3 regions of the Methylobacterium sp. TK31 genome follow, and region 3 is predicted to be linked to each of the others. Evidence: riboswitches for the same ligand, from Rfam matches in the RefSeq annotation. Region 3 holds a riboswitch; each other region holds the start of a gene.
The links. Region 3 has a riboswitch for cobalamin ahead of ACXJY8_RS17435 (CbtB domain-containing protein). Riboswitches for the same ligand answer to the same signal wherever they lie in the genome.

Region 1 (3,262 bases), 250 kb from region 3:
CGTCGGTCACGGTCGGGACCAGCACGTCGGCCTCGCGCAGGGCCGCCATCAGGGCCTCGGGCGCCATCGGGGCATCGTCGGTGTTGAGCCGGATCTCGAAGAGCTCGCGCATCCGCGTCTCGACGACCTCGGGCAGACGCCGCGTGACGACCACCAGCGGCTTGCGCTTCAACGACGACATGCACCCTCCCCGCGAACGGCGTCGACCGGCCCGCATCCGACCCGGCCGGTCTCCGGCGCGATCTCCGATGCGGGGGCGGCGCCGCAGGCTTACCGTGCGTTAACCACGCACCGGTCAAGACATTCGAGACGACCGGGCCGGCGGCCGGAAGGCCGCGACCCCAGGGTCCTGTCGACCCTAAGGCCTCTCTACCAGAGAGGCCGCGGAACACAATGCACGCCGGGGCCGGCCGTCACCCTGCGGCTTGCTCCGGACAGCGTGAAGGATCACCGGACGATGCGCGCGCCTGCCCTGCTCCTCACCCTCGCGACCCTCCTGTCGGCCGGCGCCGCCGCGGCCGCCCCGGCGCCGGGGGCCGGGCCCGACGTCGCCCTGGGCCCGGTGACGAAGCTGCCGCTGCCGCGCTACGCCAGCCTGAAGACCGACCGCGTCAACCTGCGCGAGGGCCCCTCGAAGGACCACCGCACCCTCTGGGTGTTCCAGCGGGCCGGCCTGCCCGTCGAGATCGTGGCCGAGTTCGAGACCTGGCGCCGCATCCGCGATTCGGAGGGCACCGAGGGCTGGGTGCTGCACTCGCTGCTCTCGGGCCGGCGCACCTCCATCGTCACCGCCGGCAAGGGAAGCGACAAGGGCGGCGACAAGGCCCCGGTGCCGCTCTACGCCAAGGCCGACGAGGCCTCCGGCGAGGAGGCCCGCCTCCAGGCCGGCGTCATCGGCAGCGTCAAGGCCTGTACCGGCAGCTGGTGCCGGATCATCGTGGCGATGCCCCAGCGGCGCGGCGACGTCGACGGCTACATCCGCCAGGACCGGCTCTGGGGGGTCTATCCCAACGAGAAGGTGGAGTAGGCCGCGCGCCCCCGGCGGCGGCCGCGGCTCACGATTGCCGCATGAAGGTGTCGGGCGTGCCGGTGCCGTCGGCGACGAAGCGGATGTCGCGGGGCTCGCGCCGGGGCGTGTCGACGGAGAGGAACACCATCGGCTGCTCGAGGATCTCGGGGACCGAGTGCACCACCCCGCGCTTGAAGAAGACCAGCTTGCCGGGGCCGACCTCCACGGGGGCCTCGTCGCCGAACTTCATCAGGCAGCGCCCGGACAGCACGTAGAGGTACTCGTCGCAGGAGGCGTGGCTGTGCGGCGGCGTCGGCCGGTAGACCCGGAAGACCCGGGCGCTGGCCGCCGGATCGTCGGTGAAGCGGTGATCCGCCACCATGGTGTCGGAGGTCTCGGGCAGGCGCGCGGCCTGCTCCGCCACGTCGAAGACGCCGTGCGCCGTCAGGCTGTCCCTATCCATGGCCCGCGTGTCCTTCCCTGCCCGTCGTTCCCAAAGCCCCGCAGCCTAGCCGAAAAATCGCCGCCGGGCAGCCAGCGCCGCCGGCCGCACGACCGGTTCGGCCGCCCCGACGCGGCGGGACCCGCGCGAACGTGATCGGGCCGACACTTCATAATGTTACAACATTGCAAAAATCCGGGCGCACCCCCGTTGACTTGCCGGCCGCCCACGGGACAAGGTCGAACGGTCAAGGTTCCCGCGGGTCGTCGGCCCGGGGGCTAAGAGGGAATTCGGGGCGCTCGCAGGGGCGTTTCCGAAGCTGCCCCCGCAACTGTCAGCGGTGAGCTCTTTCCGTCCAGCGTCACTGGTGCCGATCACCGGGAAGGCCGAGGCGAGGGCGACGACCCGCGAGCCAGGAGACCTGCCTTGCACGACGTTACGTCTCTCGGGCGGGGTGTCCCGGCGGAGCGCTGGACCGGGCCCGGCTGCCGACGCACCCGGTTCCGCGAGGGCACCCGCTCGGCCGTCGCTCGACAACCATGAGCGCCACCGGTGTCCCTCCGTCCGAGCCCGTCCGCCGCGAAGGCCGCGATCCCGAACCCGCCCCGCGCGGCCGACGCGCGACGGCGGTCGGGGCGGCGGGGCTCGCGCTGCGCGCTCGCGGCGATGCTCTCGGCGGCTTCGCCGGCCCTGGAGGCGCGGGCGCAGGAGTCCGTCACTCTGGAGGAACTGTCGGTGGAGGGGGCGGGCGGCGCCCCGGCCACGGGCGCTGCGGGCCTCGCCCCCGGGATCGGGCTGATCGGCCCCACGCCGGGTTACCGGGCCGATCGGGCGGTGAGTAGCACCAAGACCGACACGCCCCAGCGCGACGTGCCCCAGGTCGTCACCGTCGCGCCCCGCGCGGTGATCACCGACCTCGCCGCCACCCGGGTCGACCGGGTCTTCAACTACACGCCCGGCGTCGCCCAGCAGAATAATTTCGGCGGCCTGACGGTGTTCAGCTACGCCGTGCGCGGAACCACGACCTCGGAACTCTACCGCAACGGATTTCCGATCAACCGGGGCTCGCCGCCGCCGCCCGACACCCAGAACGTCGAGCGCATCGAGGTGCTGAAGGGCCCGGGCGGCGGCCTGTTCGGGCGCAGCGACCCGGGCGGCCTCGTCAATTTCGTCACCAAGCAGCCGACGGCCGAGCGCTTCGTCGAGATGGGCGGCCTCTGGGGCTCGTTCGAGCAATTCCGCGGCACCGTGGATGCGGGCGGCGCCCTGAACGAGGACGGCACGCTGCTCTACCGCTTCAATTTCGCGGGCGGACGCCAGAACAGCTTCCGCGATTTCGTGGATGGCGACCGGCTCCTCGTCGCGCCCGTGGTGAGCTGGCAGGTCACGCCGGACACGAAGGTCACCGTCGAGACCGAGTTCCTGCGCAACCGCGTCGTCTTCGACCGGGGCGTGATCGCGATCAACAGGCAGCTCGGCTTCCTGCCGATCTCGCGCTTCCTCGGCGAGCCGGGCCAGAGCACGTACCAGAGCTCGGACACCATGCAGGTGCGGGTCGAGCACCGCTTCGACGCCGACTGGCAGATGCGGCTGGCCACCCACTTCAACACCGGCTCCCTGCTGGGCGAATCGGCGGAGATCCGGGCCATCGCCGCCGACAACCGCACGGTGCTACGCGACCGGAATTTTCGCGATTACCGCTGGGACACGGCGATCGGCCAGGCCGAGGTGGTCGGGCGCTTCGCCACCGGCGCATTCGGCCACACCGTGCTGCTCGGCTTCGAGCGCGAGAGCACCGACAGCCGCGTCGT
Region 2 (3,262 bases), 520 kb from region 3:
TTCGTCACCGTCAGGTCGCCCTCCAGGGAGAGCCAGGGCGTCACCGCGTAGCGGTTGGTCCACTCGACGCCGAAGCGGCGGGTCGGGCGGCTCGGCTCGGTGGTGCCGCTGTCGCCCTGGAACAGGTTCTCGGAGGCGAAATCGAGCTGGAACAGCGTCACCGCCGTCTCCAGCCCAGCGAGGCTGCGGTTGCGCAGGCCGATCTCCGAGCCCGTGGAGGGCACGAGGAAGGGCGAGCGGCTGATGTTGAACAGCGGGCTCGTCGGGTCGACGGTGGCGGTGACGCCGCGGGCGTCGTTGGAATGGAAGCCGCCGCCGTAATTCACGAACAGCTCGGTGTCGAACCAGGGCCCGAGCACCAGCCCGAGCTTCGGGTTGACGATGCCGTCCCGGGCGCGCCCGGAATTGGCCGGCGTGTCCGAGCGGACATCGGCGTAGAACCCGTCGGCGCGGAAGCCCAGGCTGGTCCGCAGCCAGTCGGTCCAGCGCACCCGGTTCTCGGCGTAGAACGCCGCGCTCGCCTCCAGCACCCGGTCGTCCAGCACGGTCGAGCGGTACTGCCGCGCGGCGGTGTTGAACAGGCCGACCCGGATGTCGTCGGTGCGGGTCTGGACGCCGAACTCGTTCTCCATGGCCAAGCCGAACAGGCTGCCCGGGACGGTGTGGCTGACCTCGCCGCCGCCGAGAACGCGGCTGTCGCGCTGGCGGAACTGGTCGCCGGCGACCGGATCGTTCAGGAAGTAGGTGAAGTCGTTGAACAGGTTCATCCCGTAGCGGATCACGTAGGCGCTCGCCCGGGTGATGCCGGCCTCGCTCGTCCGGCTCCAGCGGCCCGAGAGCGAGAAGCGGCCGGTGTCGCCGCCATCCGTGGGGTTCAGGCTGCCGAAGCGGCCGATCAGGCCCTCCGCGACCGCCCGCTCCGGGATCTGGTTGGTGGCGTTCCACTTCGCCCAGTAGGCCATGCCCGTCAGGGCGAAGCCGTCGAGGGCCGTGCCCTGGCTGTAGCGGACGACGCCGTTGAGCTTGGCGAGCCGGTCCGGCACGTCCCAGGGCCCGTCATAGGTCTGGGCCTCGCCGGCCACGAGCAGGTGGCCCGCGCCGAGGGGCGCGGAGGCGATGCTGAGCGCGCGCTTGTAGCCGAAGCTGCCCAGCGAGGTCAGGGCGAGGTTGCGCTCGACCGTGTCGAGGTAGTCGATCCGCACCGAGCCCGCGGAGGCGAAGTCGCCGTCGCGGACGAAGTAGGGTCCCTTGTGGAACTCAACGGCGCCGACGAGCTCGGGGATGAGGAAATTCAGATCGGCGTAGCCCTGGCCGTGGGCATGGGTGCGCATGTTCACCGGCATCCCGTCCACGTGAAGCGCGATGTCGGTGCCGTGGTCGAGGTTGAACCCGCGCAGGAAGAACTGGTTGGCCTTCCCCTCCCCGGAATGCTGGGTGACGATGAGGCCGGGCACGCTCTCCAGGGCCTCGCCCGGCCGGGTGATCGGCCGGCTGTTGAGCGCCGCGCCCGAGATCACGCCGGCGCTCGCCGCATCGACGGTCCGCAGGCCGCCGCCGATCCCGGTGACCCCGCCGACGAACCCGGCACTGGCGGCCGGTCCGGCCCCGCCGGTCGGCGGCGCCTCGGCGGTCACGGAGAGTTCGGCGAGGTCCGCCTGCGCGGTCTGGGCGCCGGCATCGCGGATTGCGGCGCCGGTGGACGCGAGGCCGGCGCAGGAGGCCAGGAGCCAGGATCGATAGGTGGGCCGTGAACGGGGCAGCGACCCGGAACGGAAGGACGGCATGGGACCTCGGGCGACGTCTGTGGCACGTCACCGCGAACGAGGCCGGTGCGGATGCCGCACGGCATCCACCCCGACACCCATCAGGACACCCCGCCCGATGCGTTTCGCGTGTGACCACGACTGACGGCAGGTCTCCTGGCTCGCGGGTCACCGCCCTCTCATCGTCTTCCCAGACCGGACAGGCCCAGTGACGTGCTGATGAGGGGCTCGCCGCTCACAGTTGCGGGGGCAGCCGCGGCCTCGGGCTCACACCCTCACCGCGTTCCCTTTTGATCCTCGTCGACGAGGAACCGTCGCGGGACAGGAGGCCCGATGGGCCGCGGCGGCGTCAATGGCCGCGCGCGCTTTTCCAGGCCGGTGTGCCCGGTGCGCGACAGGGCGCCCTCAGCCCCGGCCGTCCGGCTTCCGGGCCGGCTCGCGCCGATGCCCGGTCCCGGCCAGCACCGCGCCGCCGGCCGCGAGGCCGAGGAGGATCCACTTCAGGGGAAGCCGCTCCGCGCCCTCGCTGCGCTGGGGCTCGGTCACCATGTGGCCGGCCGGGAGCTCGACCCCGGGCTTGCCATAGGCCTGCGCGTCGGCGATCTGCTCGGCCGACACGGCCCATTCGGCGCCGACCTGGCGGTCATGCGCCATCACCGCGAGGCCGACCGCGACGGCGACGGCCGCCGCCGCGAAGATCCTCACCGGCGTCCTCATGTCCCGCGCTCCCGCATCCCGGGCGTCCCCGCCGCCGTTCCGGACCGAGGGTTAGGCGATCGGCGGGCGCTTCACCAGGGACCGGGACCGGCGACGGGCCCCCGGTCTTCCGCAATGCAGCTGGGAACGATTTTAACCTGCTGGACACTGGCTCTGCAAAAAACGCATGGGACCCCTAACGGCATGACTGGCCTGCGTTTTCGCGTGATTGAGCGCCCGCGCCGCATCGCGATATCGCTGGGTGGCCACGGCCCCGTTTCGCGACCGATCCTCGGCCGCGCCGGACCGTCCCAGGACCCGTTCATGGATCACCCGGTCGCGACCCCGAAGCGTTCGTCCGCCGCCGGCGGCTGGGGGGCCCTGAAGAGCTGCGGCAAGCATCTGCTCGGCAGCCGCGCCCCGCTCTCGGGGGCCCGCGCCATGCTGAAGGCCAACCAGCCCGACGGCTTCGACTGCCCGGGCTGCGCCTGGGGCGACCCGGAGCACGGTTCCTCCTTCGAGTTTTGCGAGAACGGCGTGAAGGCGGTCTCCTGGGAGGCCACCGACAAGCGCACGCCGCCGAAGTTCTTCGCCCGCCACACCGTGACCGAGCTGCGCGGCTGGACCGATTACGCCCTGGAGGGCGAGGGCCGCCTGACCCATCCGATGCGCTACGACGCGTCGAGCGACCGCTACGTCGCCACCACCTGGGACGCGGCCTTCGCCGAGATCGGCGCCACCCTGCGCGGGCTCGACCACCCGGACCAGGCCGAGTTCTACACCTCGGGCCGCGCCTCCAACGA
Region 3 (3,262 bases):
ATATCGCCGAACTCGTTGACGATGATGGCGAGGCGCCGGCCGTTCGCGTTCTCCACGAGGTGGCGCACCAGGGTGGTCTTGCCTGCCCCGAGGAAGCCCGTGACGATGGTGCAGGGGATCTTGGCGACGAGGGTCATTCGGCGGCGTCCGGATGGGGTGTCGCCGCGACCGGCGGCAGGGGAGCGGGGAACGGCGGGATGCGGGCGACGACGCCCTTGCGGAATTCCTGGGGTCGCGCCTTCCACGGCACGAGGCCGTCTGGCGTCTCGGCATAGAGCGCGACGCCGTCCAGGATGGTGCCGGCGGAGGCGACCGGGTCGAGGTCGCCGTAGACGTAGGTCCAGCGGCCTTGCGAGGCCACCGCCACGGTGCAGGGGCGCTTGCAGACCGAGAGGCATTCGACGCCCTCGACCGTGATGCCCGGATGGGCGCCCGTGCTCACCGCCTCCTGGAGGGCGGCGAGCAGGCGGGCGCCGGCGCGCGGCTCGGAGACGTCGCCGGCCGCCCGGCAGGTGGCGCAGACGTAGAGCGTGACGGGGGCGATGGATTCCGGCTCAGGCATGGACCGGCCGATTCCGGCCGAACAGGCCCCAGGCCCAGCCATAGGCCAGCCCGATCACCGCCCAGAACACGAAGGCGATGCCGAGCGAGCGAGCGGCGAACTGCGCCGCGTAGGACGCGGGCAGGTTCGAGGCGGCGTGGCTCGCCTCCGGCGCGCCGGCCAGGTGTGGTGCCACCAGGAGGACGATGCCGCCCGCGATGGTGATCGGCGCCCGCCGGATCGCGATGAGGTAGAGGCCCATGGCGGTGGCGGCGGCCGTCATCAACCACCAGAACTGGCGGTCGGCCAGGGGCGCGGCCTCCATGCCGGGCAGTTCCGGCGCGAGGCCCAGCGCCGGGGCCAGCGCCACCGCGAGGAAGCCGCCGATGGCGAAGCGCAGGCCGGCCTCGGGGCTGGGCTCGCGGTTGCAGGCGAGGAGCACGGCGCCGAGCAGCAGCGCGTAGCCGACGCCGCCCACCAGGGTGGCGAGCGCCGTGAAGGCCATGCGCGGCAGGCCGGGGCCGGGCTGCCATTCGGGCGCAACCTCGCCGCCCGCCACAGAGGGGTCGCGGGGGCCGTGATAGTGCCCACCATGGACGCGCACGATCAGCGAGGCGGGGGTCGGCAGGGCGAACGCCGCGGAGGCCTGCGTCTCGTAGCGCTCGGCCGCGATGATGAGCGGCGAGGTGAGCGCGAGTTGCAGACCCGTCGCGACGACGGCCGCGAGGAAGCCGGCGACCAGGGCCGCCGACACGAGCCGGATGATCATGGGATTGTCTGCCTTAAGCGCAGGCGCTCAGTGGCAGGGGAAGTTCTGGCTGTGGCGGAAGTCGTGCGCCGCGTTGTGCAGCGCCATCGCCGGGGCGAAGCCCGCCATGAACACGAGGCCGAGGCCGAGGAAGGCGGCCACGAGGACGGCGCCGAGGCGCTCGTTGGTGCGGGTGCCGGTCAGGACGAGGGTGTTGGTCGACATCGGGTCATCTCCTGGCCGCCCCGCCGGCGGCCGTCAAGCATCGAGCGGGTGGACGGCAGGTCCACTCTCGGGCGGCAGGTCTCCTGGCTCGCGGGTCGCTGGTCCTGCCGCCTTCCCGGATGGCTCCAGTGGCCGATGGCAGTCCCGTCTCCGCTCACAGTTGCGGGGGCAGCCGCGGTTTCAGGGTCGCCCCCTCACCGCATTCCCTTTTCACCCCGTTGCCGGGGCACCGTCCGATCCATGCTTCTACGCGCTTGCCGGTGCGCTGACAACGCGGCCCGCGCGGGTTTCCCGCCTTTGACCGGAGGCCCCGAATTCGGGCACAGCGTTCTGCATGCCGCACCCGACTCCCCGTATGACCCTTGTGCTCGGCGGCGCGCGCTCGGGCAAGAGCGCCCATGCCGAGGCGCTGATCGAAGCCTGCCCGGCCCCGTGGCTCTACCTCGCCACCGCCCAAGCCTGGGACGACGAGATGCGGGAGCGCATCGCGCTCCACCGCGCCCGCCGCCCGGAGGGCTGGATCACGCAGGACGTGCCGCTCGCCTTGGCCGAGGCGGTCGCCGCCGCGACCGGGCCGGTGCTGGTCGATTGCCTGACCCTCTGGCTCACCAATCTGATTCTGTCCGAGGCCGACATCGAGGCCGCCACCGTCGCGCTGCTGGCGGCCTGCGCGGCGGCGCCCGGCCCGGTGGTCCTGGTCGGCAGCGAGGTCGGGCTCGGGATCGTGCCGGAGAACGCCCTCGCCCGCCGGTTTCGCGATGCGGCCGGGCGCCTGCACCAGCGCCTCGCGGCCCGGGCCGACCGCGTCGTCCTCATGGTGGCAGGCCTTCCCCTGGTCGTGAAACCCCAAACCGGAGCCACCCCATGAACGACGCTGAGACGGAGGCCGTGCGCCATCGCGAGAAGATGGAGAAGCGCAAGGCCGTGCAGGACGCCGAGGTCGCGGAGAAGACGATCGAGAAGGGGCTCCTCATCGTCAATACCGGCCCGGGCAAGGGCAAGACCACGGCGGCCCTCGGGCTGATGCTGCGGGCGCTCGGCCACGGCTGGCGCGTCGGGGTGGTGCAGTTCATCAAGGGCGCCTGGGACACCGGCGAGAAGCACGCCCTGAAGACCTTCGGCGACCGGATCGACTGGCACACGCTGGGCGAAGGCTTCACCTGGGAGACCCAGGACAAGACCCGGGACATCGCCGCTGCCGAGCACGCCTGGGCCAAGGCCCTCGACCTCATGGCCGACCCGACGATCCGCCTCGTGGTGTTGGACGAGCTCAACATCGCCCTGCGCTACGATTACCTGGACCTCGCCGCCGTGGTGGCGGCCTTCCGGGCGCGCCGCCCGGACCTCCACGTCGTCGTCACCGGCCGCAACGCCAAGCCGGCCCTGATCGAGGCCGCCGATCTCGTCACCGAGATGACATCCGTGAAGCACCACTTCGCCGCCGGGGTGAAGGCGCAAGTGGGGATCGAGTTCTGATGCGGGCGGCCACTGTCGCGCTCGCGCTGTCCATGGTGATCGGCGCGGACGGGATCCGTGCCGATCCGGCGCCGTCCTGGCCCGCGACCTATCTCAGCCGCGTCGAGGCCCTGGCGGTGATGGAGGGGCTGAACGCCCGCCTGCTCGCCAGCCGCTCCGCCACCGCGACTCTCGAGGGATGGTGCGCCGAGCACGGCATGGCCGCGACGCCCCGGGTCGTGGCGAACTTGGCGCGCAATGCGGACAAGCCGGCCTCGGAGGAGACGCGCCGG

Region 1: it holds a riboswitch for cobalamin, as region 3 does, so the genes downstream of both, ACXJY8_RS16245 (TonB-dependent siderophore receptor) here and ACXJY8_RS17435 (CbtB domain-containing protein) in region 3, are expected to answer to the same signal.
Region 2: it holds a riboswitch for cobalamin, as region 3 does, so the genes downstream of both, ACXJY8_RS15015 (TonB-dependent receptor) here and ACXJY8_RS17435 (CbtB domain-containing protein) in region 3, are expected to answer to the same signal.

The regions. Positions count from the first base shown of each region.
Region 1 covers NZ_CM143964.1:3,514,279-3,517,540, forward strand. Annotated here, with positions in the region: gene ACXJY8_RS16230 (2-hydroxyacid dehydrogenase) at 1-181, opposite strand, end outside; gene ACXJY8_RS16235 (SH3 domain-containing protein) at 458-1,027, shown strand; gene ACXJY8_RS16240 (cupin domain-containing protein) at 1,056-1,472, opposite strand; cobalamin riboswitch at 1,685-1,894, shown strand; gene ACXJY8_RS16245 (TonB-dependent siderophore receptor) at 2,118-3,262, shown strand, end outside.
Region 2 covers NZ_CM143964.1:3,238,781-3,242,042, forward strand. Annotated here, with positions in the region: gene ACXJY8_RS15015 (TonB-dependent receptor) at 1-1,784, opposite strand, end outside; cobalamin riboswitch at 1,893-2,092, opposite strand; gene ACXJY8_RS15020 (hypothetical protein) at 2,169-2,480, opposite strand; gene ACXJY8_RS15025 (FdhF/YdeP family oxidoreductase) at 2,784-3,262, shown strand, end outside.
Region 3 covers NZ_CM143964.1:3,760,641-3,763,902, reverse strand. Annotated here, with positions in the region: gene cobW (cobalamin biosynthesis protein CobW) at 1-137, opposite strand, end outside; gene ACXJY8_RS17445 (DUF1636 family protein) at 134-562, opposite strand; gene ACXJY8_RS17440 (CbtA family protein) at 555-1,310, opposite strand; gene ACXJY8_RS17435 (CbtB domain-containing protein) at 1,338-1,514, opposite strand; cobalamin riboswitch at 1,571-1,763, opposite strand; gene cobU (bifunctional adenosylcobinamide kinase/adenosylcobinamide-phosphate guanylyltransferase) at 1,870-2,382, shown strand; gene cobO (cob(I)yrinic acid a,c-diamide adenosyltransferase) at 2,379-2,990, shown strand; gene ACXJY8_RS17420 (hypothetical protein) at 2,990-3,262, shown strand, end outside.